One region of the Aeromonas sp. FDAARGOS 1416 genome, then DNA from elsewhere that is predicted to be linked to it. Evidence: riboswitches for the same ligand, from Rfam matches in the RefSeq annotation. Region 1 holds a riboswitch; the other holds the start of a gene.
What was found. Region 1 has a riboswitch for thiamine pyrophosphate ahead of thiC (phosphomethylpyrimidine synthase ThiC). Riboswitches for the same ligand answer to the same signal wherever they lie in the genome.
Positions count from the first base shown of each region.

Region 2: another riboswitch for thiamine pyrophosphate. It lies ahead of thiB (thiamine ABC transporter substrate binding subunit); the one in region 1 lies ahead of thiC (phosphomethylpyrimidine synthase ThiC).

Region 1 is NZ_CP077301.1:4,171,035-4,185,389, reverse strand. Features, by position in the region: gene I6L46_RS19070 (amino acid permease) at 1-440, opposite strand, end outside; gene I6L46_RS19065 (sensor domain-containing diguanylate cyclase) at 912-1,802, opposite strand; gene I6L46_RS19060 (hypothetical protein) at 2,152-2,469, shown strand; gene I6L46_RS19055 (Vat family streptogramin A O-acetyltransferase) at 2,493-3,128, shown strand; gene I6L46_RS19050 (GNAT family N-acetyltransferase) at 3,157-3,585, shown strand; partial or broken gene I6L46_RS19045 (GNAT family N-acetyltransferase) at 3,585-4,042, shown strand; gene I6L46_RS19040 (ATP-dependent endonuclease) at 4,191-6,077, opposite strand; gene thiH (2-iminoacetate synthase ThiH) at 6,413-7,639, opposite strand; gene I6L46_RS19030 (thiazole synthase) at 7,657-8,424, opposite strand; gene thiS (sulfur carrier protein ThiS) at 8,426-8,632, opposite strand; gene I6L46_RS19020 (HesA/MoeB/ThiF family protein) at 8,629-9,423, opposite strand; gene thiE (thiamine phosphate synthase) at 9,413-11,020, opposite strand; gene thiC (phosphomethylpyrimidine synthase ThiC) at 11,017-13,008, opposite strand; TPP riboswitch at 13,289-13,401, opposite strand; gene I6L46_RS19005 (glutathionylspermidine synthase family protein) at 13,476-14,355, opposite strand, start outside.
Region 2 is NZ_CP077301.1:4,465,660-4,480,014, forward strand. Features, by position in the region: gene I6L46_RS20410 (NrdJb) at 1-292, shown strand, start outside; gene I6L46_RS20415 (PhoH family protein) at 513-1,883, shown strand; gene thiQ (thiamine ABC transporter ATP-binding protein) at 1,964-2,659, opposite strand; gene thiP (thiamine/thiamine pyrophosphate ABC transporter permease) at 2,646-4,265, opposite strand; gene thiB (thiamine ABC transporter substrate binding subunit) at 4,262-5,242, opposite strand; TPP riboswitch at 5,303-5,393, opposite strand; gene I6L46_RS20435 (PilZ domain-containing protein) at 5,483-5,773, shown strand; gene I6L46_RS20440 (transglutaminase domain-containing protein) at 5,804-6,733, opposite strand; gene leuD (3-isopropylmalate dehydratase small subunit) at 6,851-7,450, opposite strand; gene leuC (3-isopropylmalate dehydratase large subunit) at 7,463-8,860, opposite strand; gene leuB (3-isopropylmalate dehydrogenase) at 8,894-9,979, opposite strand; gene leuA (2-isopropylmalate synthase) at 10,172-11,734, opposite strand; gene I6L46_RS20465 (TetR/AcrR family transcriptional regulator) at 12,143-12,763, shown strand; gene I6L46_RS20470 (phosphatase PAP2 family protein) at 12,890-13,393, shown strand; gene I6L46_RS20475 (MJ1255/VC2487 family glycosyltransferase) at 13,390-14,355, shown strand, end outside.

The sequences.
Region 1 (14,355 bases):
AACATCACCCCCAATACCAGCAGACCGCGCGGGATCTCGGCATCCCCCAGCTGGTGAACCACAAAGCTCTGGATCGCGTTGGTGATGGAGATGCTGTAGACCAGAATGATGGGGTAGAAGGCCATCAGATAGACCAGCATCAGCAGCTTGCCCGCCTTGGCACCGAAGTGCTCCTCCACCACATGGGTGATATCCCCTTCCCGATGGGAGCTGGAGAGCACAAAGCGGCTCAATGCCCGGTGGGAATAATAAGAGAGCGGAAAAGCCAGCAATAAAATAAATAGCAAAATAACCGGAGAATTACTGCCAACAGTAATAGGGAGAAATAACGTACCGGCACCGACAGCAGTGGCATATAGGCCCATGGTCCATACCGAATCGCTTTTCTCCCATTTCAATTTTGAAACAGGGTTACTCTTTTCAGCAATAGAAACACTCATTGCAATATATACCTTATTAATCTGTCATCATTATTTTTATTAGCCCGAATAACAGGCTGGAGATATGTCGTTGCATATCGCCCTGCACATGAAAAAACAACGCCGCCAGCGGCCAACAGGGCCACCGGAGAGAAACGGAGCTGCCACGCTACCATCGTTGAAATCGCAATCCGGGTCAAGGTTAATAATTCATGACTGTTTGAATCGGAATGTTTCAAAAGACAACAGGATGTATCACATTCGTCACCCAAAACCCGATTCAAACCTGTTTGATAACATACCGATAAAACCTCATGCTGTTGCCCAACAACATAAATAAGACCAGCGATCAGGCCGATAATATTAACACCTTAAGCTGTGGAATATGAGTTAAATAATACGGCCAACTTTTCTACTAATTGACAGTGATGTCAGCCAATTTATTCAGGGTAAAAGCGCAGGCTATTTCCGACAGCGACCGGGGTGGCACTCTTAACCTGCCGGGCAGTGCGCCACCCGGTTACGGCCTGCCCGCTTGGCCCGATAGAGCCACTCGTCGGCCCGAGCCAGCGCCTGATTGATCTCCTCCTCCGGCTGCACCAGGGTTGTGCCCAGACTGACCGTGATGGCGACCGGATCGGCAGGCAGCGCTTCGACGGCGGCACGGATCTGCTCCGCCATCTGCTGCAAACCGGCTTCATCGATCCGCGGCAGCAGGATCAGAAACTCCTCGCCACCGCTGCGCACAAAGAGGTCATCCGCCCGCAACAGGGCATCGATACAACAACTAAAGCGCTGCAAGGCCCGATCTCCCTGCTGATGGCCGTAACGATCGTTGAGCTGCTTGAAGTGATCGATGTCGAGCATGATAAGACCACAGGGGGCCTCCCCTGCCCGCAACGGCTGGCAGTGCTCAAAGAAGAACCGGCGGTTGTAGAGGCCGGTCAGCTGGTCGGTTTCACTCTGGCGCAGCAGTCGCTGCTGCAACTCGTACTGGCGGGTGATATTGCGGGTCACCCAGGCCACCGCCCGCTTGCCGTCATAGAGGGAGGGCAGCGGCGCAATCTTGCCCTCGAAACGCTGTATCCCTTGCGGCCCGGCGGCGGCATTAATCCCCCCCACCTCGGCGGCGGAGAGCTCATACTCCACCACCCGCACCTGACCGCTTGCCAGTGACTCGGCCACCTGCGCCTTGACCCACATGGCCATCTCGGGTGGCAGCACATCGGCCAGCTGCTTGCCCGCCAGCGGATTGCCATCGTGGTAGGATTGCTGCTCCATGCCGCCGATATATTCCACGTAATAGCCATCTTCACTGAGGATAAAGACGGGATCTGGCAGCTGGGCCATCACTTCATAAAGCTGGGTTACCGAAAGCGCCACGGAGACTCCTGTACTTCAGCGTCAAACAGGGGGGAGATATTCTGCCTCAAGAGGACTCACGCACCCTCATCGGCAGCGCAGAAAAATCTGCGGCCACAGCCAACAATCCTTTACATCTAGCAGCCTGCCAGCCTCTCGGCCACCACAGGTGGCCAGCGCGTTGCTACTCCCGCCACTGCGCTCGCTCACGGCGGCGAAAGCCCCCTCCCCCGGTCGCGCATATCCCGTTGTTTCAACTCACAAGTTCATTTACGCTGGCCGTCCTGAGTCCAGTTTTCACCTCATCAGCCATCAGGAACGCCAGCCACCCGCAACCGCAGGGGCTGTACCACGGAAAAGGAATCGCCAGATGAAAAACGCCATCGTTACCGCCCGCTTCGACGCCATCAGCACCGAAGGGGAACAGCTCACCCTCAAGATCGCCATCAAGGCCCCCGAGCCGGATCCCAAGTCCGCCAGCGGTGACTGGCGTTGCAAGGTGAAGCTGGCGGGGCTGAGCGACAAGACCTTTATCTACGGCATCGACAGCCTGCAGGCCCTGAGCCTCGCCATCAAGTTTGTCGAAACCGAACTGCGCGCTTTCTCCGATGCGGGCTGGCAATTCTATCTACCCAATTGCCCCGATCACCCCATCGACATGAGCGCCTGCTACTTCCCGGCGCTCTAGCCCGGCCCATCCAAGGAGACCAGATGCACGGACCCGATCCCGCCAATCCCCACCCCATGAACGGCTTTCCCCAGGTGTGCTTTATCAAGAACACCATCAAGGGGCCCAATATCGAGGTGGGTGACTACACCTATTACGACGACCCGGAGGATTCGGCGGGCTTCGAGCGCAACGTCCTCTACCACTTCCCCTTCATCGGCGACAAGCTGATCATCGGCAAGTTCTGCGCCATCGCCCGCGGGGTGAAGTTCATCATGAACGGCGCCAACCACCAGACCTCCGGCTTCTCCACCTACCCCTTCTTTATCTTCGGCAACGGCTGGGAGCATGCCGCACCCGCCCCGGGCAGCCTCCCCTACAAGGGCGATACCGTCATCGGCAACGATGTCTGGATTGGCTATGACGCCCTGATCATGCCGGGAGTAAAGGTCGGCAACGGCGCCATTATCGCCGCCCGCTCCGTGGTTACCGGTGACGTACCCGCCTACGCCGTGGTCGGCGGCAATCCCGCCAAGGTGATCCGCTACCGCTTCGACGACGACACCATCGCCCGTCTCAATGCCATCGCCTGGTGGGACTGGCCGGTGGAGCAGATCAGCCGCAACCTGCCGCTTATCAGCGGCGGTGAGATAGCCGCGCTGGAAGCGGCAACCCGTTAGAGACAACCACCATCAAGCAGGAAGCACTATGCAACTCACCCCACCCCAACCGCCTCAGGACGATGAGATCGAAGCGCTTCGTATTGGTCTCTCGGGCTACAACGTAAGCCAGGCAGGCCCTCAACTGTACGAACTTCGGCGCGAGCGGATCGCCAGCTTTATCAAAGATAAAGAGGGCAAGGTACACGGCGGCATCATCGCCGACATCAAGTGGGGCTGGCTGCATGTCGACTGGCTCTGGATCGACGAAAGCATCCGCCGTGATGGCTGGGGCGGCCGCCTGCTCAGCGCCATGGAGCAGTACGCCCAAAGCAAGGGCATCAGCAACTACCACTTGGAAACCACCAGTTTTCAGGCCCTCCCCTTCTATCAGAAGCAGGGTTACGAGGTCTTTGGCCAGCTGCCCGATATGCCGCCGGGGCATATCAGTTACTTTCTGAAAAAGCAGGACAAGTGATGACACTCCCACGCCTTGCCAACGCCAATATCGTGATCCGCCCGTTCAAAGCGGACGATGCCGACGAGTTTGTCCGCGCGGCCCACGAATCCATCGAGACGGTCGGCAAATGGATGAGCTGGTGCTCCCTTTCATTTACCCGGGAGAGCGCACTGGAGTGGTTTGCCAGCTGCGAGCAGGATTGTGCGGCGGGACGCGCCTTTGACATGGGCATCTTCTGCGCCACCACCGGCCAATTGCTGGGTGGCGCAGGTATCAACCAGCGGTCGCCCTGCTCCGTGACTTTGGCTTTCAGCAGTTGGGACTATTTCGACTGGAGATCGTGATGGGGGTTGGCAACAACGCCAGCGAAGCTGTTGCCATCGCTGCAGGGGCCGCCTTTGAATGCCGGGCAAGGAACCGTATCTTTCTTCATGGCCAGCCTCTTGATGCTCATATCTATGCTCTTATTCCAGCTGACTTCTGTAGTAAGGAAGATTATATAGCGTTATCCGAGGTGAACGGTGATAGGCAATCACACTCTCCGTCACCTCTTATATCCGGTAATCCTCTACGTTACGGACAAAATAATAAATATTCTGTCATCTAGCTAGATGATTCATCCGCTATGCTTTCGTGAGGATAAGAGGCGGCTCTGAGTTCTCAGCGGTTGTTCTTTCTAATGAAATAGGTGAAAGCTTTAGCTTCTTAACAATTATTTCAATCACCGGTTCGAAAGCCGCAACAATACCTTTTGAAAGTAATTCATCATCACTCATGTTCTTAATGTATTGACTTACATGTCGCTTACCTTGATGTGTGAAAGCATAATCAACGATAAATCTCTGGTAACCTGACAAATCAGCCTTATATGTAATTGGGCTTATGCCACTATTAAATAGCTCTTTGCGCTTACCATCAGTAAACTTTTGCTCTTCATCAAGAATTTCTTCAAGCCAAGATTGTTCTAATGCATAACTCCAAATACACTCTGGATAGAGGTGTTCCAATTCCACTCTCCACACATAACCTTTAGCCTTAAGTTGCTTAGGAGCTTCATGTGGAGGATAGGTTGCAGCACTAACGGGTGATTGTTGTCCCTTAAAAAATTCTGTTAATTGAGTTTTTGCATCTTTACCAGCTGCATCATCATCCAGAAGGAGAAGCCCTAAAATTTTTGCTTTCTCATGTTTCTGAAGCAAATAAAATGCCTTAGCTCTATCACTAGCAGCATTCGCACTATTATAAGCATTATCTGGAACATCAATAAAAACTTCATCTGCCCTGTTTAAATACTGCAGAACCCTATTAATTACAACACGATCACTAACACCCTCAAGAAATAATCTTGGCTTGGAAGATACTGCCAACTGAGATGACAAAGTACCTAATGTGCTCTTATATTCATCTTCTCTCTCTTGCCATACTTTCCGATGCTCTTCAATTAACGGTGTTACAAGATTTAGAAATCCTGTATTACCGTGAAGATCATACTCACTACATGATTGTAGCTTAGTATCATGTCCCTTTTTATCAACATAATAGCTAATACTCTTTAGACCCGATGGCAATGAAGAGTTAAACGAAAGTGAGTATATAGCAGGTGAGTGTGTTGTTATAAATATCTGCGTATGCTTCTTCGCCGCCTCAACTAACTGGTTATTAAGTTCAAAGCACGTTGAGAATTCAACATTATTTTCAGGTTCTTCAAATCCCCAGATCTGAGGCCGGATAGTTATTTTTGCGCCAATGCTTTGCTGTTTCAGAGCAATAAATGAAAGCATCATGGGGATATGCCTGATTTTTATCCCATCACCTCTGCGGCTTAAAGGTATATTGTCGGCTTTAAACTCAAGGGCGCCAAAGATATTTCTTAAATTTTGAGGGAGTTTTATTTCATTATTGCTACTAGCGAAGACAGTATCAATCTCCCCCATCAACTCACTGATATGCTCATTGATCTCTTGCTCAAAACTATTCGCTGAAGCGTGCAATCCTTGTTCAGATGAAATAGCTAGCACATCGTATAACTTACCTTGCAGGTCTCGAAAAAAATTAGCATCTTTAATTGCTGGTATATATATGTAGTTAATACTTTTCAACAGGCTAGGTATTTTACTTCTTTTAGGGAAATTCTTTTTGTTTACTACGACGCCACTTTTAATTTCACAGTGCTGTTGCACTTCAGCGTGAAAACCATCCGCACGCCATGTTTTACTCCAATATACGGTGTCAGGTTGCTCTGGCTTGCGATAACTTCGCGGAAGTTTAAGAACTAACTCGACTTTAATTTCCTTCGCTTTCCTTTGCTGCACAATAGCATTAATATTAAAATCAGATTGAAAATTATAGTCAGCATCGGCATCAGTCTTACCATTAAAAAATAAATTCAATGCTCTAAGAAGATTTGATTTTCCTGCGTCATTTTTACCCACCAGAGTGGTAATTTCTTCCGTTGATATTGTCTCTTTACGTATAGAGCGAAAGTTAGTTATGGTAATCTGTCTGATCATGATATATGCCAAAATTGCCAACTTATGAGTATTGTATGGCATATTTATGATAAGTCTAGATATTCTACTGATGGTTAATAGCTTTCACGTTCCTCATTTCTCATTGCGCCTCGTTTATTGCATGAAGAAACCAATTTATCTGATTAGAACAGCTGGCAACTCATAAACAACAGCAGCAAGCATCTCGTATGTTGTTGGGCTTCGCTACGCTCAGCACCAACCTACCACAGATGTAGGTTGCGGCTGAGCTTGCGAAGCCCAACGTTTACCGCGAATAGCTATTGAGTTTCGGCATCACACTCCCCGATCTGCGTATGGCAAAGTGAAATCACCCTCTATCTCCCCAAAAACGGTTCCCAGTCCTTAAACACCGGCTGCAACCCCGCCTGCCGCACAGCGGCGGCGACTTCACCGACCGGGCGATCGTCGTGGATGGCGAACTGCTCCAGCTCCTCTTTATCCCCCTCGGCATAGCCACCCGGTTGGGTGCGCGATTCGGCCGACATCTGGGTGATGCCAAGGCGCACCGCGCCGTTGCGAAAGGTGGCGGACTCGCGGGTGGAGAGGGACAAGTCCAGGGTGGGCGAGAAGAGGCGCCAAGCGCAGATCAGCTGGGCCAGCTGGCGATCCGACATGACCACGGCAGGCTCCAGCCCACCGGTGCAGGGGCGCAGGCGCGGGAAGGAGAGGGAATAGCGGCTCTGCCAGTGGTGGCGCTCAAGCCAGCTCAGGTGCTCGGCGACAAAGTAGCTGTCGGCGCGCCAGTCCGAGGAGAGGCCAATCAGCGCCCCCAAGCCAATTTTGTCGATACCGGCGCGGCCCAGCCGATCCGGTGTGGCGAGGCGCCATGCGATGTCCCGCTTGTTGCCGCGCAGGTGATGGCGGGCGTAGGTGGGGGCGTGGTAGGTCTCCTGATAGACCATAACGGCGTCGAGGCCGATGCTCTTCAGCTCGGCATAGTCAGCCTGCGAGAGGGGCTGCACCTCCATCCCCACCGTGCTGAAGTGGCGGCGGATGATGGGCATCACCTCGCGAAAATAGGCGAGCCCCACCTTGTGCTCGTGCTCGCCGGTCACCAGCAGCACGCTGTCAAAACCGCGCGCCTTGATGGCCAGACACTCGCGCTCTATCTCCTCTGCATTCAGGGTCTTGCGCTTGAGGCGGTTGCTCATGGAGAAGCCGCAGTAGGTGCAGTCGTTGGCGCAGAGGTTCGACAGATAGAGCGGCACATAGAAGCCGATGGTGTTGCCAAAACGCTGACGGGTGAGCCGCTCGGCCTCGGCCGCCATCTGCGGCAGATACGCCTCGGCGGCTGGGGAGATCAGCGCCATAAAATCGCTCAGGGTGCGGCGCGGTGCGCTTAGCGCTCGCGCCACGTCGGCGGCAGTTTTGGCGCGGATCTGCATGCCGATATCGTCCCAATCAAGCTCTTGCCAGCGGTCGAGAAAGGAAGGCTCCTTAGCCCTCACCCCCAACTCCTCTCCCTTATTTTGTGAAGAGCCGAGAGGGGGGCTATCACTCGGGCGCACTTGGGGTTGTTCAAAAGGCTCGAAGTCACTCATCGCACCAGCATCATGACTCATAACGCCCCCAGAAAATCGGTGAGCGGGCTGGAGGCTTGGGCCTGCAGGGCGCGGGCGCCGAGACCTGCCTCATAGGCGCTGCGACCGGCGGTGCAGGCCAGCGCAAAGGCGCGGCCCATGGCGACCGGGTCGCCGCTCACCGCGATGGCAGTGTTGACCAGCACGGCATCGGCACCCAGCTCAAAGGCGGCGGCAGCGTGGCTCGGCGCACCTATGCCCGCATCAACCACCACAGGCACATTGGCCTGCTCGACGATGATGGCGAGAAACTCCCGGGTCACCAGCCCCTGATTGGAGCCGATGGGGGCGCCGAGCGGCATCACGGCGGCGCAGCCCACCTCTTCCAGCCGCTTGCAGAGCACGGGGTCGGCGCCGCAGTAGGGCAGCACCACAAAGCCCTCTTTCACCAGCTGCTCGGCGGCTTTCAGCGTCTCGATGGGATCGGGCAAGAGGTAACGAGGATCGGGGTGGATCTCCAGCTTGAGCCAGTTCGTCCCCAGCGCCTCGCGGGCGAGATGGGCGGCAAACACCGCCTCGGCGGCGGTCTTGGCGCCGGAGGTGTTGGGCAGCAGCTTGACCCCGAGTTGCAGCAAGGGGCTCAGGATATCGTCGTGGGCCTTGCCCGGTTCGAGCCGCTTGATGGCCATGGTGACCAGCCGGGAGCCGCTCGCTTCGATGGCGGCGGCCATCAGTTCCGGGCGGGCAAACTTGCCGGTGCCGGTAAAGAGGCGCGAGGAGAAGGTGTGATCGGCAATCTTGAGCATGTCAGCCTCCGGCAATGGCAGTGAAGAGGTGAAGTTCGTCCCCGTCATTGAGACGGGTCTCGGCCCAGCGGCCACGGGGCAGCACGGCCCCATTTAGGGCTACCGCCACTCCCTGTGGATTAACGTCTTGCGCCGCCAGCAGGTCGGCCACGCTCTGCCCTGCCGCCAGCGACTGGGCTTTATCGTTGAGTCGAATGGTGAGGGTCATGGGGTGATCTCCTTATCGTGTGTCGGGCATCGGCGCTGTCCGCAAACCGGGCAATCGGGGTCGGGAGCCAGAGTGAGGGTCTGCCACTGATGGGTCAAAGCATCGAAACGGCGCAATGTGCCGGCGACCGGGCTCGGCATCCCGAGCAGCAGTTTCAGTGCCTCCAGCGCCTGCAAAGAGCCCATCACTCCGACCAGCGGGCCGGTGACGCCGCTGGTCTCGCAGCTCTGGGCGAGCTTGGTATCCAGCGGATAGAGGCAGGCGTAGCAGGCGTGATCGCTGCTGGTACGCGCCATCAGCTGCCCCTGCCAACCCACTGCGGCGGCGGAGATCCAGGGCTTGTCCTGAGCCACGCAGGCGGCGTTGATGGCCTGGCGGGTGGCGAGGTTGTCGCAGCAGTCGATCACCAGATCTACCTCGGCCACAAACTCCGGCAGGTTGGCGGCATCGAGCCGCTGGTTGATGGCAATCAGCTCCACCAGCGGGTTGTGGGCGGCCAAACGCTCGCGGGCCAGCTCCGCCTTGGAGTGGTTGACCGCCTCGCTATCGAACAGGATCTGGCGCGGCAAGTTGCTGGAATCGACCGTATCGCCATCGGCCAGCCACAAGGTGCCCACCCCGGCCCCGGCCAGATAGAGGGCCAGCGGCGAGCCGAGCCCGCCCAAGCCCACGATCAGCACGGATTTATCTTTCAGTCGTGCCTGACCTTCTTCACCCACTTCCGCCAGCATCAGCTGGCGGCCGTATCGCAGATACTCTTTGTCACTAAGAGAAGCGGCATCAGAGAGCATGTTCTGCCTCCCGTATAACAGTGGCCGAGCGCGGCTCATCCCCCGCCCCCACGGCAGCAAGCAGCCGCTCGGTCGCCCCCTGCCAGTCGTCGCTGGCCGTGATGGCCGAGACCAGCGCGATACTGCCGACCCCGCTTGCCTTGACCGCCGCCACCCGCTCCTCGCTGATGCCACCGATGGCCACCGTCGGCCACTCCGCCATCAGGGCGCGGTAGCGATGCAGCCGCACCAGCCCCTGCGGGCGCGAAGGCATCGCCTTGGTGTTGGTCGGGAAGATATGACCCAGCGCCATATAGGAGGGGGCCAGCTCGCGGGCCCGCATCAGCTCGAAGTAGCCGTGGGTGGAGATGCCAAGGCGCAGCCCGGCCGCCTGAATGGCGGCGAGATCGGCGGTCTCCATGTCCTCCTGTCCCAGATGCACGCCCCAGGCGCCCGCCTCAATGGCCTGCTGCCAGTAGTCGTTGATAAAGAGCCGCGCCCCATGACGGCGACCAAGCTCAACCGCATCGCGAATGGCAGGTGCCACCTGAGCGGCGGGCAGATTCTTGATCCGCAGCTGGATGGTCTTGACCCCAGCCCCCAGCAGGCGACGCAGCCACTTGACCGAATCGACCACCGGATAGAGGCCGAGGTTGTGTTCGGTTGCGGCAAAGGGACCCTGCGGCAGGCGGGCACTGCTTGTCTCATACAATCCGAAGCGGTGATCGAGTGTTGAACCCGCCAGCACGGCGCGAGGGAAGTGGGCAAGATCGGCGGGCCAGCCGAGATGGGCGATGGGGCCCGGGCCTGCGCCCACCCCCTGCGCCGCCGCCAACCCCTGTTGCAGGTAGGCCCGCGCCAGGGTGATGGCGTCCTCCAGTGGGTAGTCCTGCGCCACCACGGCGGCGATGGCGCTGGCGTAGCAGCAGCCGGTGCCGTGGCCGTGGCGGGTATCGAGGCGCGGCGCCGCCAGCCAGAATTCGCGGGTCTCATCCTGGTAGTAATCGAGGCAGAGATCGCCGCTCCAACCCAGATGGCCGCCCTTGACCAGCACGGCGCGGGCGCCGAGTTCACGCAGACGGCGGGCGGCGAGGCGCACCAGTTCGGGGCTGCTGACCGGCAGTCCGGTCAGGGCTTCCAGTTCGGGGCCGTTGGGGGTGATGAGCGACAAACGTGGCAACAGCTGCTCGCGCACCGCCTCCAGCATATTGGGCTCCGCCATCGGGGTGCCGCTGCTGGCGATGGCCACCGGGTCGTAGACCACGAAGGGGGTCTCGATGGCCGCCAGTCGGCGGGCCAGTACCTCCACATGGAGCCGGGTCGGCAGCAGACCGATCTTGATGGCGGCGGGCGGCAGATCGACGCCGAGGGCGTCGATCTGGGCGGTGAAGGTCTGCATCAGCACGGGGTCGACCATCTTCACCGCCACCGAGTTCTGGGCAGTGATGGCAGAGATGACCGAGCAGCCGTGCACGCCAAGGTCGTGCAATGTGTGTAAGTCGGCCTGAATACCGGCACCGCCACCGGAGTCGGAACCGGCGATGGTCCAGACCACAGGTAGCGAGTCGGTCATGGGCAACAGATCGGCGGGGCTGACAGCCCCGCTTGCGCTGCTCACGCCTCCTCCCCTGCGGCCTGTTTCAGTGCTGCCGTCTGATGGTAGATCTCGCCACCGGTCTCCTTGAAGGTCTCAGCCATGCGGGCCATGCCGCTCTCCACCTGAGCCACTACCTGCTCCTGCTGGCCATCCATGCCGACCAGCTTGATCTCAACGGCCTCCAGCTTTGCTGCGTAGTCACGCACGTCCTGAGTGATCTTCATGGAGCAGAACTTGGGCCCGCACATGGAGCAGAAGTGGGCCACCTTGCCGGACTCCTGCGGCAGGGTCTCGTCGTGGTAGGCACGAGCGGTGTCGGGGTCGAGGGCCAGATTGAACTGATCCTCCCAGCGGAACTCGAAGCGCGCCTTGGACATGGCGTTGTCGCGGATCTGGGCGCCCGGGTGACCCTTGGCCAGATCCGCGGCGTGGGCGGCGATCTTGTAGGTAATCAGCCCCTGCTTCACATCCTCCTTGTTGGGCAGCCCCAGATGCTCCTTGGGGGTGACGTAGCAGAGCATGGCGCAGCCGTACCAGCCGATGAGCGCGGCGCCAATGCCGGAGGTGAAGTGATCGTAACCGGGCGCGATGTCGGTGGTGAGCGGGCCCAGCGTATAGAAAGGCGCCTCGTGGCAGTGCTCCAGCTGCTCGGTCATGTTGCGCTCGATCATGTGCATCGGCACATGGCCCGGCCCCTCGATCATCACCTGCACGTCGTACTCCCACGCGATCTTGGTCAGCTCGCCCAGGGTGCGCAGCTCGGCGAACTGAGCCTCGTCGTTGGCGTCATAGACGGAGCCGGGGCGCAGACCGTCGCCCAGCGACAGGGCCACGTCATAGGCGGCGCAGATCTCGCAGATCTCGCGGAAGTGCTGGTAGAGGAAGTTCTCCTTGTGGTGGGAGAGGCACCACTTGGCCATGATGCTACCGCCGCGCGAGACGATGCCGGTGAGGCGCTTGGCGGTCATCGGCACAAAGCGCAGCAGGACGCCGGCGTGGATGGTGAAGTAGTCCACCCCCTGCTCGGCCTGCTCCAGCAGGGTGTCGCGGAACAGCTCCCAGGTGAGGTCTTCGGCGATGCCGTTGGTCTTCTCCAGCGCCTGATAGATGGGCACGGTACCGATGGGCACCGGGCTGTTGCGCAGGATCCACTCGCGGGTCTCGTGGATATAGCGACCGGTGGAGAGATCCATCACGGTGTCGGCGCCCCAGCGGGTCGACCAGACCAGCTTCTCCACCTCCTCTTCGATGCTGGAGGTGACCGCCGAGTTGCCGATGTTGGCGTTGATCTTCACCAGAAAATTGCGGCCGATGATCATCGGCTCCGCTTCCGGGTGGTTGATATTGCTGGGGATGATGGCGCGACCGGCGGCCACCTCATCGCGCACAAATTCGGGGGTGATGTTCTGGGGCAGGCGGGCACCAAAATCGCGGCCCGGATGCTGGGTGCGCAACAGTTCAGAGCGCACCCGCTCGCGACCCATGTTCTCGCGAATGGCGATAAATTCCATCTCGGGAGTGACGATACCGGCACGGGCGTAGTGGAGCTGGGTGACCCGGCGACCCGGCTTGGCACGGCGCGGTTTCGGCAGATGCTCGAAGCGCAGGTGATCCAGCCCCTCGTCGGCCAGCCGCTCCTGAGTGAAGGTGGAGCTGAGCCCCGGCAGCTCGTCGGTGTCATCACGCTCCAGCACCCAGTTCTCCCGCAGGCGCGGCAGGCCGCGGCGCACGTCGATGGCGACCCCCTCCTCCCCGTAACGGCCCGAGGTGTCGTAGACAGGCACCGGCTCGTTGTGCTCGAACTGAGGTGCCTCTTTGGTGCCGCCGACGAAGGTGTCGGCCAGCTGGATCTCCCGCAGGGGCACCCGGATATCGGCGCGGGAGCCTTCGATAAAGATGCGGCGGGAGTTGGGGTGAGCCATCCCCTTGAGGCTGTCGATAAAGGCCTGAGCGCTGGAACGCTGCTCGCGGCGGCTGGATTTGGCGGTATCAGATACGGAAGTAGACATAGCAAAACTCACATTAACTGGTTGAAGTTATGGGTATTTGCTTGTCTGGAGTTCGAGGAGAAGATGAACTTGCGGCGGGGTGTTTATGTCGGGAGGGAGTGCGCGCGGGATGGATCTCCGCGCTGCTGTTCTGCCGCTTCCCGCTCTCTGCATGCTGTGGGCAAGGCGCCCCACGTGCTGGACAACCGGACGGGACAGACTCCCTCCTGTGCGCCCTGACCCATCAAGGGTTATCCCTTCGATGAGCGGAAGAGGCTTGTTCCTCCTCCGGCGCGGTAACCCGCAAGTTACCCTTGTTCCCTTCGCAGGTTTTAACCTGATCAGGTTCCACGGATCCCGAATTAACGGTCTCAGCTTCGCGTCGTTCGACGGTCAGCACTCCGACAAGATGGCGCCAGTATAAGGGGGAAAATCTAAAGCACAAGCCGTTAACAAAGTCGACCTCTTGCTCCCCTTGGGGTCTACGGCTAGTCGAGGATGATATGGGGCAGGAAACGGGAGCTGTCTTTGGTGATCAGGGTCGCATCCTCGCGAATGCCAATGCCAGCCGCCGCATCGCCGACCACCCAGCTGCCGATCAAGGTGTAACTGCCAGCAAAGCAGGGTAAGGGGTGAAAGGCCTGAAGCACATAACCCGAGTCGTTGTATGGGCCTGGCTCATGCAAGCGCATACCCTGATAATCCATCAGCTCGATATTGGCCCCCTCTCGTGAATAGAGAGGCTTACGTACCCAACCCGGCGCCATCTGACTAGCGGGATCGGGATCAAAAAAAGCGGGCAGCAGGTTGGGATGGTCAGGAAAGGCCTGCCACAACAGGGGCAACATCCCCTTGTTGGAGAGAATCATCTTCCAGGCTGGCTCGATAAAGCGGGTCTGGCTTGTGAGCAGCGTCTGGCCAAATGGCTCGCGCACCATGAACTCCCAAGGGTAAAGCTTGAATATCTCGTGGATCGGCTCGTTGCCCAGATCCACTAGCTGGCCCTGCAGCTCGCCGATATCCTCCAGATCCACAAAACGGGCATCACAACCAGCCTGCAAGGCGATATCGATGAGGTAGTCGAGGTTCCCCCTGTCTTCCAGGTTCTCGCCCACGCAGGTGAAGTGCAAAGGGCCACGATTGCCAAGGGCCGCGAAGGCGCCGTACAGCTTCTCCTGCAGGGAGTTGAACTGATCGACTCCGGCTGGTAGCACACCGCGATGCAGCTGATCCTCCAGCCAGATCCACTGAAAAAAACCCGACTCATAAAGGGAGGTGGGGGTGTCGTAGTTAAGCTCCAGCAGCTTGGCGGGCCCATGCCCGTTATAGGCGAGATCCAGCCGACCATAGAGATGGGGATCCCGACGT
Region 2 (14,355 bases), 290 kb from region 1:
CTGGAACAAGGGCAAGTATGTGCCGTCGCTGATCGCCGAAATTGGCAACGTGATCGAGAGCCATCTCACCGAGATAGGCATGCTCAAGGCGCCGGGGTTGGACGAGCATCAGCAGGCATTTCTGGCCGAGAAGCAGGCCGAGTTGAAAGCCGCTCAGGAGGCCGAAGAGCAACAGGCGGGCAGTGGTTTCCCGGCCAATGCGGCGCTCTGCTACAAGTGCCACACCAAGGCGCTGGTGCTGAAGGATGGTTGCATGACCTGCCTCAACTGTGGCGACTCCAAGTGCGGCTGACAAACATGCCCAAGTAGTTGAACGATAGAGAAAAGACCGGCCACAGTGCCGGTCTTTTTGTTGCTGTTTTTATACGCAATCAAATCAGGCGGCCAAGTGATTTGTTGCGCGATAGTAAAATCGGGCGTAGCGTTGAGGGTAATAAAACTGTCACGGCCGTGTGGTTTCAATGACATCTGAGATTCACACACGTGGCCCTTCAGTGCCAAGGAGGATGCTTATGGACAATACGGACCGAAAGCTGTTTATCCTGGATACCAACGTTCTGCTTCACGAACCCCTCGCTATCTACTCCTTCAAAGAGCACGACGTGCTCATCCCCATGACGGTGCTGGAAGAGCTCGATAACATCAAGGATCGCAACAAGGATGTCAGCCGCGACGCGCGGGTGGCCATTCGTGCGCTGGAAGATGTGTTCCGCGATGCAACCCCGGATCAGATCACCCAAGGTGTTCCGCTGGCTGGCGAAGCGAGCGGCAATATCTGCATCTTCAGCGATCACCATCTGCCGCAGGATGCCGAGGTGTTTACCGACAAGGAGGCCGACAACCGCATCATCAACGCGGCCCTCTATCTGCAAAAGCATGAGTTGAAGCGTCAGGTGGTGCTGGTCACCAAAGACATCAACATGCGCCTCAAGGCCAAGGGGGCCGGGCTTGCTCACGTTGAAGATTACCGTAGTGACCAGCTGATCGATGATATCCGCCTGCTGGCCAAAGGCTTTCAGGTGGTGCCCGGCAGCTTCTGGGAGCGGGTTGGCGAGTGCGAGAGCGAGACCCATGGCCGCGACACCATCCATGTGATCGATGCCAATCTGCTGGAAGGGGTTCATGTAAACCAGTATCTGGTGGATGAAGAGAATTTCTTCGCCGCCCGGGTGCTCAGCCACGATGGCAGCAAGATCCGCATCAAGGATCTGGGCCGCGAGCGACTGATGTCTCGCAAGGCGTGGGGTGTCCATCCCAAGAATGTCTATCAGGGGATGGCGCTGGATGCACTGCTCGATCCGCACATCGATCTGGTGATCCTGACCGGCCCGGCGGGTTGCGGCAAAACCTTGCTGGCCATGGCTGCTGCGCTGGAGTTGGTGATTGAGAAGGGCATTTACGAGAAGGTGATCGTCACCCGGAATACCCCGGAAATTGCCGAAAGCATCGGCTTCCTGCCCGGCACAGAGGAGGAGAAGATGATGCCCTGGCTGGCGGCGGTGACTGACACCCTGGAGGTGCTGCACAAGCAGGACGAGAACATGAGCGGCTCGCTCAGCTACATCATGGAGAAGGCCAACATCCAGTTCAAATCGGTCAACTTTATGCGCGGGCGCAGCATCCAGAACACCTTCGTGCTGCTGGATGAGTGCCAGAACCTGACCGCATCCCAGATCAAGACCATCATCACCCGCTGCGGCGAGGGCACCAAGATCGTCTGCTCCGGTAACCTGGCCCAGATCGACTCCAACTACCTGAGCCCGGTGACTTCGGGGCTCACCTACATCGTCGAGCGTTTCAAGGATTTCGACGGCAGTGCCAACATCTTCCTCAATGGCGTGGTGCGCAGCCGACTGGCTTCGTTCGCCGAGGAAAACCTCTGATTAAACTGAATATTTCCAGATACAAAGGGAGGCCAATCGGCCTCCTTTTTTGATCATGGCGCAGTCTTTACTCCCAAGGGCTATTGGCCAAGGTAGCGCAGCAGCCCCGGGTGGTCGCTATTTTGCAGAATATCCGGCTTGCCTTGCAGGGCGATGCGCCCCTCGTCGACAAACAGCACCTGATCGGCAATCAGCTGGGCATCTTCCGGATTGTGGGAGACCATCAGTACGGTAATGCCCTGCTCGCAGGCGAGGCGTGCCACTTCGGCCAGCATCTCCCGGCGCAGGGCGGGATCGAGGGCCGAGAAGGGTTCATCCAGCAGCAGCAGCGGCTTGCCTCGCACCAGCGCGCGGGCCAGCCCGACCCGCTGCTGTTGGCCGCCGGAGAGCTGTTCAGGCAGGCGGCTTAGCATCTCGCCAAGACCAACCCGCCCGGCCGCCTCGTTTACCTGTGCACGCTGGGCGGCACTCAGGCGCAGGCCCGGGTGCAAGCCGATGGCGATATTGTCGAACACCGACAGGTGGAGGAACAGGTTGTGATCCTGAAACAGGGTGGTGACCGGTCGCTCGGCGGGGCCCAGTGGCAGCAGGTCTTCACCATCGAAACTGAGGCGGCCTGATTCCACCGGCACGAAGCCGGCGATCATCCCGAGCAGGGTCGACTTGCCCGCGCCGCTTGGGCCGATCAGCGCGGTGATCTCCCCCTTGGGCAAGGTCGCGCTGAAGCTGACGCGCCAGTCCGGGTAGCTGGTCGCAAGCGTATCAATGTTCAGCATGTTTTCCTCCAAGCCCCCGTTCCACCAGCCAGAACAGGGAGAAACAGAGTGTCAGCAGCAGCAGGGCGGTGGCGGCTGCTTCGGTCAGCCGATAGCTGCCGAGCTGTTGATAGAGCAGCCAGGGCAGGGTGGTAAGCTCCTGACTGCCAAACATGGCGATGGCGCCAAGATCCCCCAGCGAGAGGATCATCGACAGCGCCATCGCCAGTGCCAGCGGGCGGCGCAGCAGCGGCCACTCCACCAGTCGCAGGCGATGCAGGCCGCGTACCCCCAGGCTATCCGCCAGCCGGTCGTATTGGCGCACCACCAGCTGCATGGGGGCGGAGAGGGTGCGCAGCACGTAGGGTAGCGCCATCAGGGCGTTGACCAGCACCACCAGCCAGGGGCCGAGGGCGAACACGTCGGCAAAAGGCATAAACAGGATGAAGAGACCGGTGGAGAGCACCACCGCCGGGATCATCAGGATCATCGAACCGCTGGCCTCCCACAGGGCGGCAGCCCGTCGCTGGCGGGTGCGCACCTTGAGGTGACGGCTGGTGAGCAGCAGGCCGCTGCCGAGCAGGGTCGCCAGTGTGCCTGCCGCCAGCGCAATCAGCAGCGACTGGCCGCTCGCCTGCCACAGCTTGCTGGAAGTGAGCGCCATCAGCAGGCCGGGGTGAAGGCCGGCCACCACGATAGCCAGCAGTGGTGGCAGAAAGATGGTGAGCCCGATACAGAGCGAGAGGAGATCCACCACGGCCGCTCCCGGCTGATGGCGATCCGGCCGCAGACAGGGGCGACGGGGAGTCACCCTGCTGGCCGGGGTGCTCTGCAGCTTGTGCTGCAGGGCGAGCAGGGCGGCGGTCAGGATGAGCTGCACCAGCGCCAATCCGCCCGCGGTGGCGAGATCGAAGTCAAAGCGCAGCGCCTGATAGACGGCCACCTCCAGGGTGGTCGATTTCGGCCCGCCCCCCAGCGCCAGTACGGTAGTGAAGCTGGTGAAGCAGAGCATGAAGATGAGGCTGGCCAGCCCCGGCAATATGCCGCGAATAAGCGGCCACTCCAGCAGCCGGAAGATGTGGGATGAGCGCATGCCGAGCTGGCTGGCAAGGCGCCAGCTCGATTCGGGGATGCTCTCTATGCTCTGCAGCATCAGGCGTGCCGCCAGCGGCATATTGAAGAAGACGTGGGCCAGCAGGATACCGAACAGGCCGTAGAGATAATTGCCGGGATCCAGCCCCAGTGAGCGCAACAGTTGCGGTAGCCACCCTTGCTTACCGTGTACCGCTACTATGCCGAAGATGGCGATGATGACCGGCAGTACCAGCGAGAGACCGAACAGCTTGATCAGCAGGGTTCGGCCAATAAAACGGCGCCGTGCCAGCGCGCGGGCCACCGGAATGGCGAGCCCGAGACTGAGCAGGGTGGAGAGCAGTGCCTGCCCCAGACTGAAGCCCAGCACATGACGCAGATAAGGATCTGCGAGCAGGGTGCGGGGTGCCAGCGAACCGGCCTGCCACAGCAGGGCCGCGAGCGGCCCGAGGGATAACAGCAGGATCAACAGGGTGGCTGCACTGCCCGGCAGCCACCAGAGGGGACGAGCCTGTGGTTTCAGATAACGGCTCACTGGGTGACGGCTTGCAGCCACTCGCGGATCCACCCTTTGCGATTGGCGGCCACCTCATCGCTGCTGAAGGCGAGCGGCTTGGCTACGGTGATCATCTGCTCGAAGCCCTTGGGCAGCGGAGTGTCGATAACGGGATACATCCAGTTGCCGGTCGGGATCTCGTTCTGGAAGGCGGGGCTCACCATAAATTGCAGGAACTGGTCAGCCAGCTTCTCCTGTTTGGCGCTCTTCAGCTTGGCGGCCACTTCTACCTGACGGTAGTGACCCTCTTCGAAGGCGGCAGCCTGATACTGGGGCTTGCTCTCGGCAATCAGGTGATAGGCCGGAGAGGTGGTGTAGGAGAGCACCATGTCCGCTTCACCATCGAGGAACATGCCATAGGCCTCTGACCACCCCTTGGTGACGGTGACCGTCTTTCTGGCAAGCTTGGCCCAGGCGGCAGGCGCCTTGTCGCCGTAGACAGACTTCATCCACAGCATCAACCCCTGCCCCGGGGTGGAGGTGCGGGGATCCTGATAGATCACCTTGAGGTCGGGGCGCTCCACCAGCTCTTCCAGGCTCTTGGGCGGCTGCTTGAGTTTGTCTTTGTCATAGACGAAGGCGAAGTAGCCGTAGTCGTAGGGGACGAAGGTGTCATCCTGCCAGCCACCCGGCACCTTGATGCCATCCAGCTTGGCGGGATGGGGGGCAAACAGGCCGCTCTGTTTGGCTTCGCTGATGAGGGCATCGTCAAGCCCCAGCACCAGATCGGCCTTGCTGTGGTTGCCCTCCAGCCGCAGCCTGTTGAGGATGGCGACCCCATCTTCGAGGGGAACCAGATTGAGGGTGCAATCGCACTCTTTCTCGAAGGCCTGTTTGATCTTGGGCCCCGGACCCCACTCGGCAGTGAAGGAGCTGTAGGTGTAGACGGTGAGGGTGTCGGCGGCGAACGCATTGGCCGACAGCAGGCCGGTGGTGACCAGCAGCAGGGTCTTCATGGGTGGCACTCCCTATTACTTGTTCATAACGAGGTGCCAGCGGGTGAGGGCGCAAAAAATGAGCGCCATGCCTCAAATTCCTCCGCCAGCATTATCTGGATCAGGTACACGGGTATAATCTCAGCGGTAAACCGCACCCCGTTTGAGAAACGAACCGCATTGTATTAACGTTCTTTTGGGTAGACCAGCACAATTGTGCAATACCCATGAGATGACGCCCACCCAACAGAGGATGTTCGCGTGCTTACCAATACCAAGGAAAGGCGTGCCTTTGCGCGCATGGTCATCAATGCTCCGGTCACCGTCTATCAGCAGCAGCTGGTGCTGGAGGGGATCTGCCGGGATCTCAGTGCCAACGGCATGGGGATTGCGGTCTCTGAACACCAGCTCGACATCAATCAGCCCATCCGGATCAGTCTTGCCACCAACAACAACCTGTTGCCTCCCTTTGAAGCCCATGCCCGTATTATCCGGGTGCTGGAGGAGGAGCGCGGGTTGCTGCTGGCGGTAGAGTTTCTGCCTCAGGGTTAATCCGCTATCCCCATCGGCAGAAGGAGGGGATTAACCTTTCTCCTGAACCGGCTGCACACTCAACTGCTTGCTATCGACCAGCGTTTTGCTGGTCGATGCTATTTGGCCCGCAGGCAAGGTGGCGGGACCGGTAGGTTCGAGCAGCAGGTAGTTCTGCCCCTGCCAGTTGAGGGTCACATCCCCCGGCTTGGCGGGCAGGTCAACGGCCAGCAGGGCATGGCCGGGGACGAACACCATGGCCTGTTTCAGCTCCGGAAAGAGCTGAGCCAGCATGGCGGCCATCAGGGTTACCTTGCTGTCGCAGTCCCCCCGGTTCTGCTCCAGCACCTGACGGGGCGGGAGAAAGCCCTTGCCCTGTCTTCCATTCAGGCTATCGAGCTGCTGATAGGGGATGCTCTGGATAAAGGTGAGCATATGGGCCACGGTTTTCTGGCGCGCTTCCGTTTCGGTGCTGCCCTGCTGCTTGAGTTGATCCGCCAGCGGAGCCAGCCCGCTGCGACTCTCCAGCGCGATGCGCACATGGTCCTGCTTCACCGCCAGCTGTCCGTCCGGGGTGTTGAAGTACTGGAAGTAGTGTTTGGTCAGCCACGCCTGCTCCTCTTTGCTCCGCTTGGACTGCAGAAAGGCCATCGCCTCGCGCGCCTTGTCCTGATTGCGGCTTTTCAGATGCAGCTCCAGCGAGGGGCGAGCGAGGGTGAACTGCACCTCGGGGTAGTTCTGGCGCACCTCCCGCAGCAACACCTGCAACACCTCCTCCTGCATTCTCGCCGGACGATAGGCGATAAGGGGCGGCAACTTGCCCTGTTCGAGCCGGTAGGTGAGCTGTTGGGGTTTGCCTTCGCTATCCTGCCAGCCGACGCTGATCTGGCCGAGGCTGTTGTTGAAGCTGGTTTGGCTGGCCCCCGCAGGCAGGGCAAGCAGCAGGGCACAGAGCAGAGGGATTGCCATCGGTCTCTTCATCATCCTTTCCTGTGGCACGGGCCAGTTCCGGTGGCCCAAAGTGGGAAGCTTCGCGGACAGTAAAACAGGGAGCCGAAGCTCCCTGTTGATTCTACTCGTTTTTTTGCAACTGGCGCGTTAAATCCAGCTCGGCTGCTTCGCCTCAAAGGCGCTGATGGCGGCCTCGTGCTGCAGGGTCAGACCGATGGCATCCAAGCCGTTGAGCAGACAGTAACGGCGGAATTCATCGATCTCGAAACCGAAGCAGAGGCTACCTGCGCGCACCTGATTGGCTTCCAGATCCACCTCGATCTCGATGCCCGGCTTGGCGGCGACCAGCTGGAACAGGGCGTCAACCTCCTCCTCCTTTAGGCGCACCGGCACCATGCCATTGTTGATGGCGTTGCCGTAGAAAATGTCGGCAAAGCTCGGGGCTATGATGGTCTTGAAGCCGTAGTCGGCCAGCGCCCAGGGGGCGTGCTCGCGGCTCGACCCGCAGCCGAAGTTCTCGCGGGCCAGCAGAATGCTGGCACCGGCGAATTGCGGCTGGTTCAGTACAAACTCGGGGTTGGGCTGCTGGCCGGCATCGTCCAGAAAGCGCCAGTCATGGAACAGATGCTTGCCGAAACCGATGCGGTTGACCTTCTGCAAAAACTGCTTGGGAATGATGGCGTCGGTGTCGACGTTGGCGCTGTCGAGGGGGACGACGATCCCTTTGTGCTGTTTGAATCCTGTCATCGAAATGTCCTCTTACAGTGCGCGAATGTCGGCGAAGCGGCCGGTGACGGCGGCAGCGGCGGCCATGGCCGGGCTCACCAGATGGGTGCGGCCGGCGCGGCCCTGACGCCCTTCGAAGTTGCGGTTGCTGGTGGAGGCGCAGCGCTCCCCCGGTTGCAGCCGGTCGTTGTTCATCGCCAGACACATGGAGCAGCCGGGCAGGCGCCACTCAAAACCGGCCTCGATGAAGATCTTGTCCAGACCCTCGGCTTCGGCCTGCGCCTTCACCTGCTCTGAGCCAGGCACCACCAGCGCCTGCACGCCAGCGGCGACCTTTCGACCGCGGGCGATGGCGGCGGCGGCACGCAGATCCTCGATGCGGCTGTTGGTGCATGAGCCGATGAATACCTTGTCGATGGCGACATCGGAGAGCTTCTGGCCCGGTTGCAAGTCCATGTAGGCGAGAGCCTTGCGGGCGGACTGCTGCTCCATCAGATCGCTGAAGGATTCCGGTGCCGGAATCGGCTCATTGACGGCAATCACCTGGCCCGGGTTGGTACCCCAGGTGACCTGCGGGGCGATATCGGCAGCGTCCAGCACCACTTCGGCATCGAAGTGGGCGCCTTCATCGCTCTTGAGGCTCTGCCAGTAGGCGATGGCCCGCTCAAGCGCCTCGCCTTTGGGGGCGAACTCCTTGCCACGGATGTAGTCGATGGTGGTCTGGTCGGGGGCAATCATCCCCGCCTTGGCACCCAGCTCGATGGCCATGTTGCACACCGTCATCCGCCCTTCCATGGAGAGGCCCGCAATGGCCTCGCCAGCGAACTCCACCACATAGCCGGTACCACCGGCATGGCCGACCTTGCCGATAATGGCCAGCACAACGTCCTTGGCACTGATGCCCTCGGCCAGCTTGCCGTTGACCGAAATGCGCATGGTCTTGGCTCGGCCCTGTTTCAGGGTCTGGGTCGCCATCACATGTTCCACTTCGGAAGTGCCGATGCCGAACGCCAGCGAGCCGAAGGCGCCATGAGTGGCGGTGTGGGAGTCGCCGCAGACGATGGTTGTGCCGGGCAAGGTGATGCCGAGCTCGGGGCCCATCACATGGACGATCCCCTGATATTGGTGGTTGAGATCGTAGAGGCGAACCCCGAACTCTTTGCAGTTGTCGGCCAGAGTCTCCATCTGGATGCGGGCCATCTCGCCGGAGGCCGCGATGTCCTTGGTGGTGGTGGAGACGTTGTGATCCATAGTGGCCCAGGTCAGATCCGGGCGGCGCAGCTGGCGGTTCATGGCGCGCAGGCCGTCGAATGCCTGCGGGCTGGTCACTTCATGTACCAGATGGCGGTCGATGTAGATGAGGGGCGTTTCCCCTTCCACTTCCCGTACCACGTGGGCGTCGAATACTTTTTGATAGAGGGTCTTGGCCATTGCTTCTCTCTTCCTTGTTATCTGTTATGCGGCTCAGATCCGGGCGGCGATCTGGCTACCCATCTCGGACGTGCTCTGCACCGGATGGCGGGCGCTGGCCTGATGCAGGTCGGCGGTGAAGTAACCCTCGGCCAGGGTCTGGGCCACGGCCTGCTCAATGGCCTGGGCGGCAGCCTCCATCCCTAAGCTGTAGCGCAGCATCAGGGCGGCGGAGAGGATCTGGGCAATGGGATTCGCAATACCCTTGCTGGCGATATCCGGGGCCGAACCACCGGCCGGTTCGAACAGGCCGAAACCCGATTCGTTGAGGCTGGCGGAGGGGAGCAGCCCCATGGAACCGGTGATCATGGCGCACTCGTCGGAGAGGATGTCACCGAACAGGTTGGAGCAGAGCAGCACATCGAACTGGGACGGATCCTTGATGAGCTGCATGGTGGCGTTGTCGATATACATATGGTTGAGGGTTACGTCCGGATAGGACTTGGCGACTTGCGTCACCACCTCGCGCCACAGAATGGAAGAGGCGAGCACGTTGGCCTTGTCGATGGAGGTGACCTTGCCACGGCGCACGCGAGCCGATTCGAACGCAATCTTGGCGATGCGCTCAATCTCGAAGCGATGGTACACCTCGGTGTCGAACGCCTTCTCGTTCGCCCCTTCTCCCTCGCGCCCCTTGGGCTGGCCGAAGTAGATGCCGCCGGTCAGCTCACGCACACAGGCGATGTCAAAACCGCGATCGGAGATATCGGCGCGCAGCGGGGAGAACTGCTCCAGACCGGTGTAGATACGGGCCGGGCGCAGGTTGCAGAACAGCTTGAAGTGGGCGCGCAGGGGCAGCAGGGCGCCACGTTCCGGCTGATCGTTGGGGGGCAGATGTTCCCATTTCGGGCCGCCTACCGAGCCGAACAGCACGGCATCGGCCGTTTCACAACCCGCGATGGTACTTTGCGGCAGCGGGGTACCGTGGTTGTCGATGGCGATACCGCCCACGTCATGGCGATCATACTCGAAGGCGAGGCCGAACCTGGCCTGCACCTTCTCCAGCACCTTGATGGCCTCGGCCATCACTTCAGGGCCAATGCCGTCACCCGGCAATACTGCGATCCGATAACTGCTCATACACTCTCCATCCTGATATTGTCTTTGAGATCCCTCTGTCCGGTTTCCCCGACGCTGCGCGCGGTTCCCGGTTCAGACGCTCCCCGTCCCGATGTTGTCATTCCATGCCGTCTGTGTGGCTGCGAGTCCTGCTCAGACGGTTTCCGATTTGATGCTGTCATTCCATTCCGTCTGTTTGGTATCGAGTTCGGCTCAGACGGTTTCTGATTTGATGCTGTTATTGCGTTCCATCTGTTCGGCCACCTGATCGGCGCGCCAGATGCTGTTGATCACATGGAGCAGGGCGTGGGCCGAGGATTCGATGATGTCGGTGGCCAGTCCCATGCCGTGGAATTTGCGCCCTTTGTACTCGGCGACGATATCGACCTGACCGAGGGCATCTTCCCCTTCGCCCTTGCTCTTGAGGGCATATTTGTCGATGCGTATCTCATAGCCGGTGATGCGGTTGATGCACTGGTAGACTGCATCCACCGGGCCGTTGCCGGTGGCCGCTTCGCAAATCAGATCCTGACCCACCTTCAATTTGACCGAGGCGGTGGCCAGCACCGAGCTGCCGCTCTGGACCCCGAGGTACTCCAGCTTGAAGTGCTCGGGCTCTTCGTGGATCTGGCTGAAGAAGGCCAGCGCTTCGAGGTCGTAGTCGAATACCTGCCCCTTCTTGTCGGCCAGGGTCAGGAACTTGCCGTAGAGGTGGTCGAGGTCGTAGCTGCTCTCGGCGTAGCCCATGGACTCCATCCGGTGCTTGATGACGTGGCGGCCGGAGCGGGAGGTCATGTTGAGGTTGTTCTGGGTCAGGCCGATGCTCTCGGGAGTGATGATTTCGTAGGTATTTTTCGCCTTGAGTACTCCATCCTGATGGATGCCGGAGCTGTGGGAAAAGGCGTTGGCCCCGACGATCGCCTTGTTGGGCTGCACCGGCATATTGCACAGCTGGCTGACGAGGGTGCTGGTGCGATGAATTTCGTTGTGGCGGATATTGGTTTGCACCCCGAGCAGGTCGGCGCGGGTTTTGAGGATCATCGCCACCTCTTCCAGCGAGCAGTTGCCCGCCCGCTCGCCGATGCCGTTGATGGTGCACTCGATCTGTCGGGCTCCCATCTGCACCGCGCCGATGGAGTTGGCCACCGAGAGCCCCAGATCGTCGTGGCAGTGGACCGAGATGATGGCCTTGTCGATGTTGGGCACCCGGTTGAACAGGGTGTGGATGATGCCGGAGAACTCGGTCGGTACCGTATAGCCCACGGTGTCCGGGATATTGATGGTGCGGGCGCCAGCCTTGATGGCGGCCTCCACCATGCGGCAGAGGTTATCGATCGGCGTGCGGCCCGCATCCTCGCAGGAGAACTCCACATCATCGGTGTAGCGCAAGGCGTGCTTGATGGCGCCGACCCCCATCTCCAGCACGTCTTCGAAGCTCTTTTTCAGCTTGCTCTCCACATGGATGGAGGAGGTGGATATAAAGGTGTGGATGCGAAACGCCTCGGCGACCCGCAAGGCTTCGCCGGCGGCGTCGATATCCTTGGGCAGGGCGCGGGCGAGGGCGCAGACCCGGCTGTTTCTGATGTGGCGGGCGATGGTCTGCACCGATTGAAAATCGCCGGGAGAGGAGACCGGGAAGCCCACCTCCATGACGTCGACACCGAGCCGCTCCAGTGCCTGGGCGATCTGCAGCTTCTCCTTGACTGTCAAACTGGCCGCCAGGGCCTGCTCACCATCACGCAAGGTGGTGTCGAATATGATGACCCGATCTGACATGTGACTTCCCTCTTCCTAAGTTCGGTAACGTGCATCCTGCGGCGGCATAAAAAAACCCGTGCAGGGTGCACGGGTTTTTGTAAATTCCGGCTATGCCTTAGCCCGGCTACAAGGATCCCGCGCGAGTTAACGCGATTAGGGAGATTAGTAGTAGCGGGGTGGCGATACGCATGACGTTGTTATTCCTTCCAGTCGATAACGCTTTTACCAATATCGAGATTTTTATGCTGTGTCAACACGGAAGGTCAGGGGCAATCTGCTGACGTATTTAATCGGATTGTAAAGGATTGCAAATTTCCTTGTCCCATATTCGGCCCATGACCGATTATCTGGTCATTCCTGCTGTGCTCTATTCTCTGCACAACCAGATCGACTTATCAGCATTGGCTGAATTATCTGAGGTGTTAAATGGAAAAACGTAGACCTGGTCGTCCGGTCGGACGTTCTGACATTCGTGACAAGTTGCTTGCTGCCGCCCGTGAGCGTTTTCTCAATACTCCCTATAGCAAGGTGACTACACGCGAAATCGCGGAGCTTGCTGGCTCCAATCTGGCAATGATCCACTACTACTTCGGCAGTAAAGAGGGTCTTTACAAAGCGGTGTTGGGCGATGTGGCCGAACCCCTCGACCATGCTTGGCAAGATGAACACAGCAATCACAGCCTCAACGAGCTGCTCAACACCTACTATCAGGTGATGGCGCCCAACAGCGAGCTGACCTCTGCCATCTCCAGCGCATTGTCGACCGAGAAGAGCCCGGGCCGGGATTTTGTGCTGAACCGCCTGCTGGAACGTCAGCTGCCGCAGTTCGATGCCCTGCTGGAAACCATGAAGTCTAACGGCGAGCTGGGTGACAACCTGGATCCCGACATGCTGAAGATCTCCTTCCTCAGCATGATGTGGCAGCCATTCGTGATGAAAGATCTCTACGAGCAGGTGTTTGGCCTGAAAGTGGATGAGCACTTCATGGCCCGTCTGGCGGACCACAATTGCCGTCTGATGGAGACCGGTCTGCGCGGCAGCCACTGATTTTGCCGCAACATCGAGATTAAAAAGGGCCATTCGGCCCTTTTTTCATAAATCTGTTATCCCTTGTTCAACGTAACGTCATCCCGCTTTCTTACTCTGCAAGCAGAATTCAGGGAAGGAGGGGATATGAACAAGATCCAGCAATGGGACCTGCAGGTGTGCCGGATCTGCCTGCTTCACGGCTACAACCGGCAGCAGGCGAGGGTGAGTCGTCTCATTTCCCGCACCGGCGATGGCCCGCTTTACGCTGTGCTGGCCGCCCTGCTCTGGTGGCAGGGGGAGGCAGAGCGGGAGCTGGTGCGACTGGCGCTGCTTGCCTTCGCCATCGAACTGCCCCTCTATCTGCTGCTGAAAAACAGCCTGAAACGGCAACGGCCGGTCGGCTTGCCGGTCTTTATCACTCCTTCCGATCGCTACAGCCTCCCTTCCGGCCACACCGCCGCCGCTTTTCTGATGGCCACCATACTGGCCACCGCCTTTCCGCTCTGGGCCCCCCTGCTGTTTGGCTGGGCGGCGCTGGTGGGGGCATCCCGGTTGCTGCTCGGGGTGCACTACCTGAGTGATCTGGTGGCCGGTGCCCTGCTGGGGGGCGGTTGCGCCGTGCTGGCGCTCGGCTGGAGCCACTCATGAGGATACTGTTTGGGGTGCAAGGCACCGGCAACGGTCATATCAGTCGCAGTCGCACCTTGGCGCGGGCGCTGCGCACAGCAGGGGTCGAGGTGGATTATCTCTTTAGCGGCCGCCCCGCCGACCGCTATTTCGACATGGAGGAGTTTGGCGCCTACCGCGCCTTTCCCGGCCTCACTTTTGTCAGTCACGAGGGGCGAGTTTCTCCGTGGCGCACCCTGCAAGCCGCCTCGCCACTCACCTTCTGGCGGGATCTGCGGGCTCTCGATTGCAGCGAATACGATCTGGTGGTGAGCGATTTTGAGCCGCTGACCGCCCACGCTGCCCGCCGCTATGGCAAGCCGAGCCTCACCGTCAGCCATCAGGCCAGCTTCAACTGGCCCATCCCGCGCTGGGGGGAGGATGGGGTCAGCCGCCAGCTGATGCGCCACTTTGCTCCTGTGGATCAGCCGCTCGGGCTGCACTGGTTTCACTTTGGTCACCCCTTGTTGCCGCCGGTGATCGACCCCATCGCCGCCGCACCGGATAACGGCGAGATCCTGGTCTATCTGCCATTCGAGCAGACCGAGGCGATCGCCGCCCTGTTGTCGCGCTTTGGTCAGCAACGCTTCGTCTGCTTTCACCCCGCCATTCGCACCCCTAGCCAATGGCGCAACCTGCGCTTCGAACCGCCATCGCGGCACGGGTTTATCGCCGTACTGGCCGGTTGTCGCGGTGTCATCTCCAACGCGGGTTTCGAGCTGGCTTCCGAGGCACTCACCCTCGGCAAGAAGCAGCTGGTCAAGCCCCTCGGCGGCCAGTTCGAACAGCTGACCAATGGCAAGACGCTCGAGATGATGGGGCTGGCAACTCTGATGGATGTGCTCGATGCCAATCTGGTGCGTACCTGGCTCGACAGCGCCTCGCTGGGGGCAGTCTGCTACCCCGATGTAGCGGGGGAGCTGGCCCGCTGGCTGGCGGCGGGC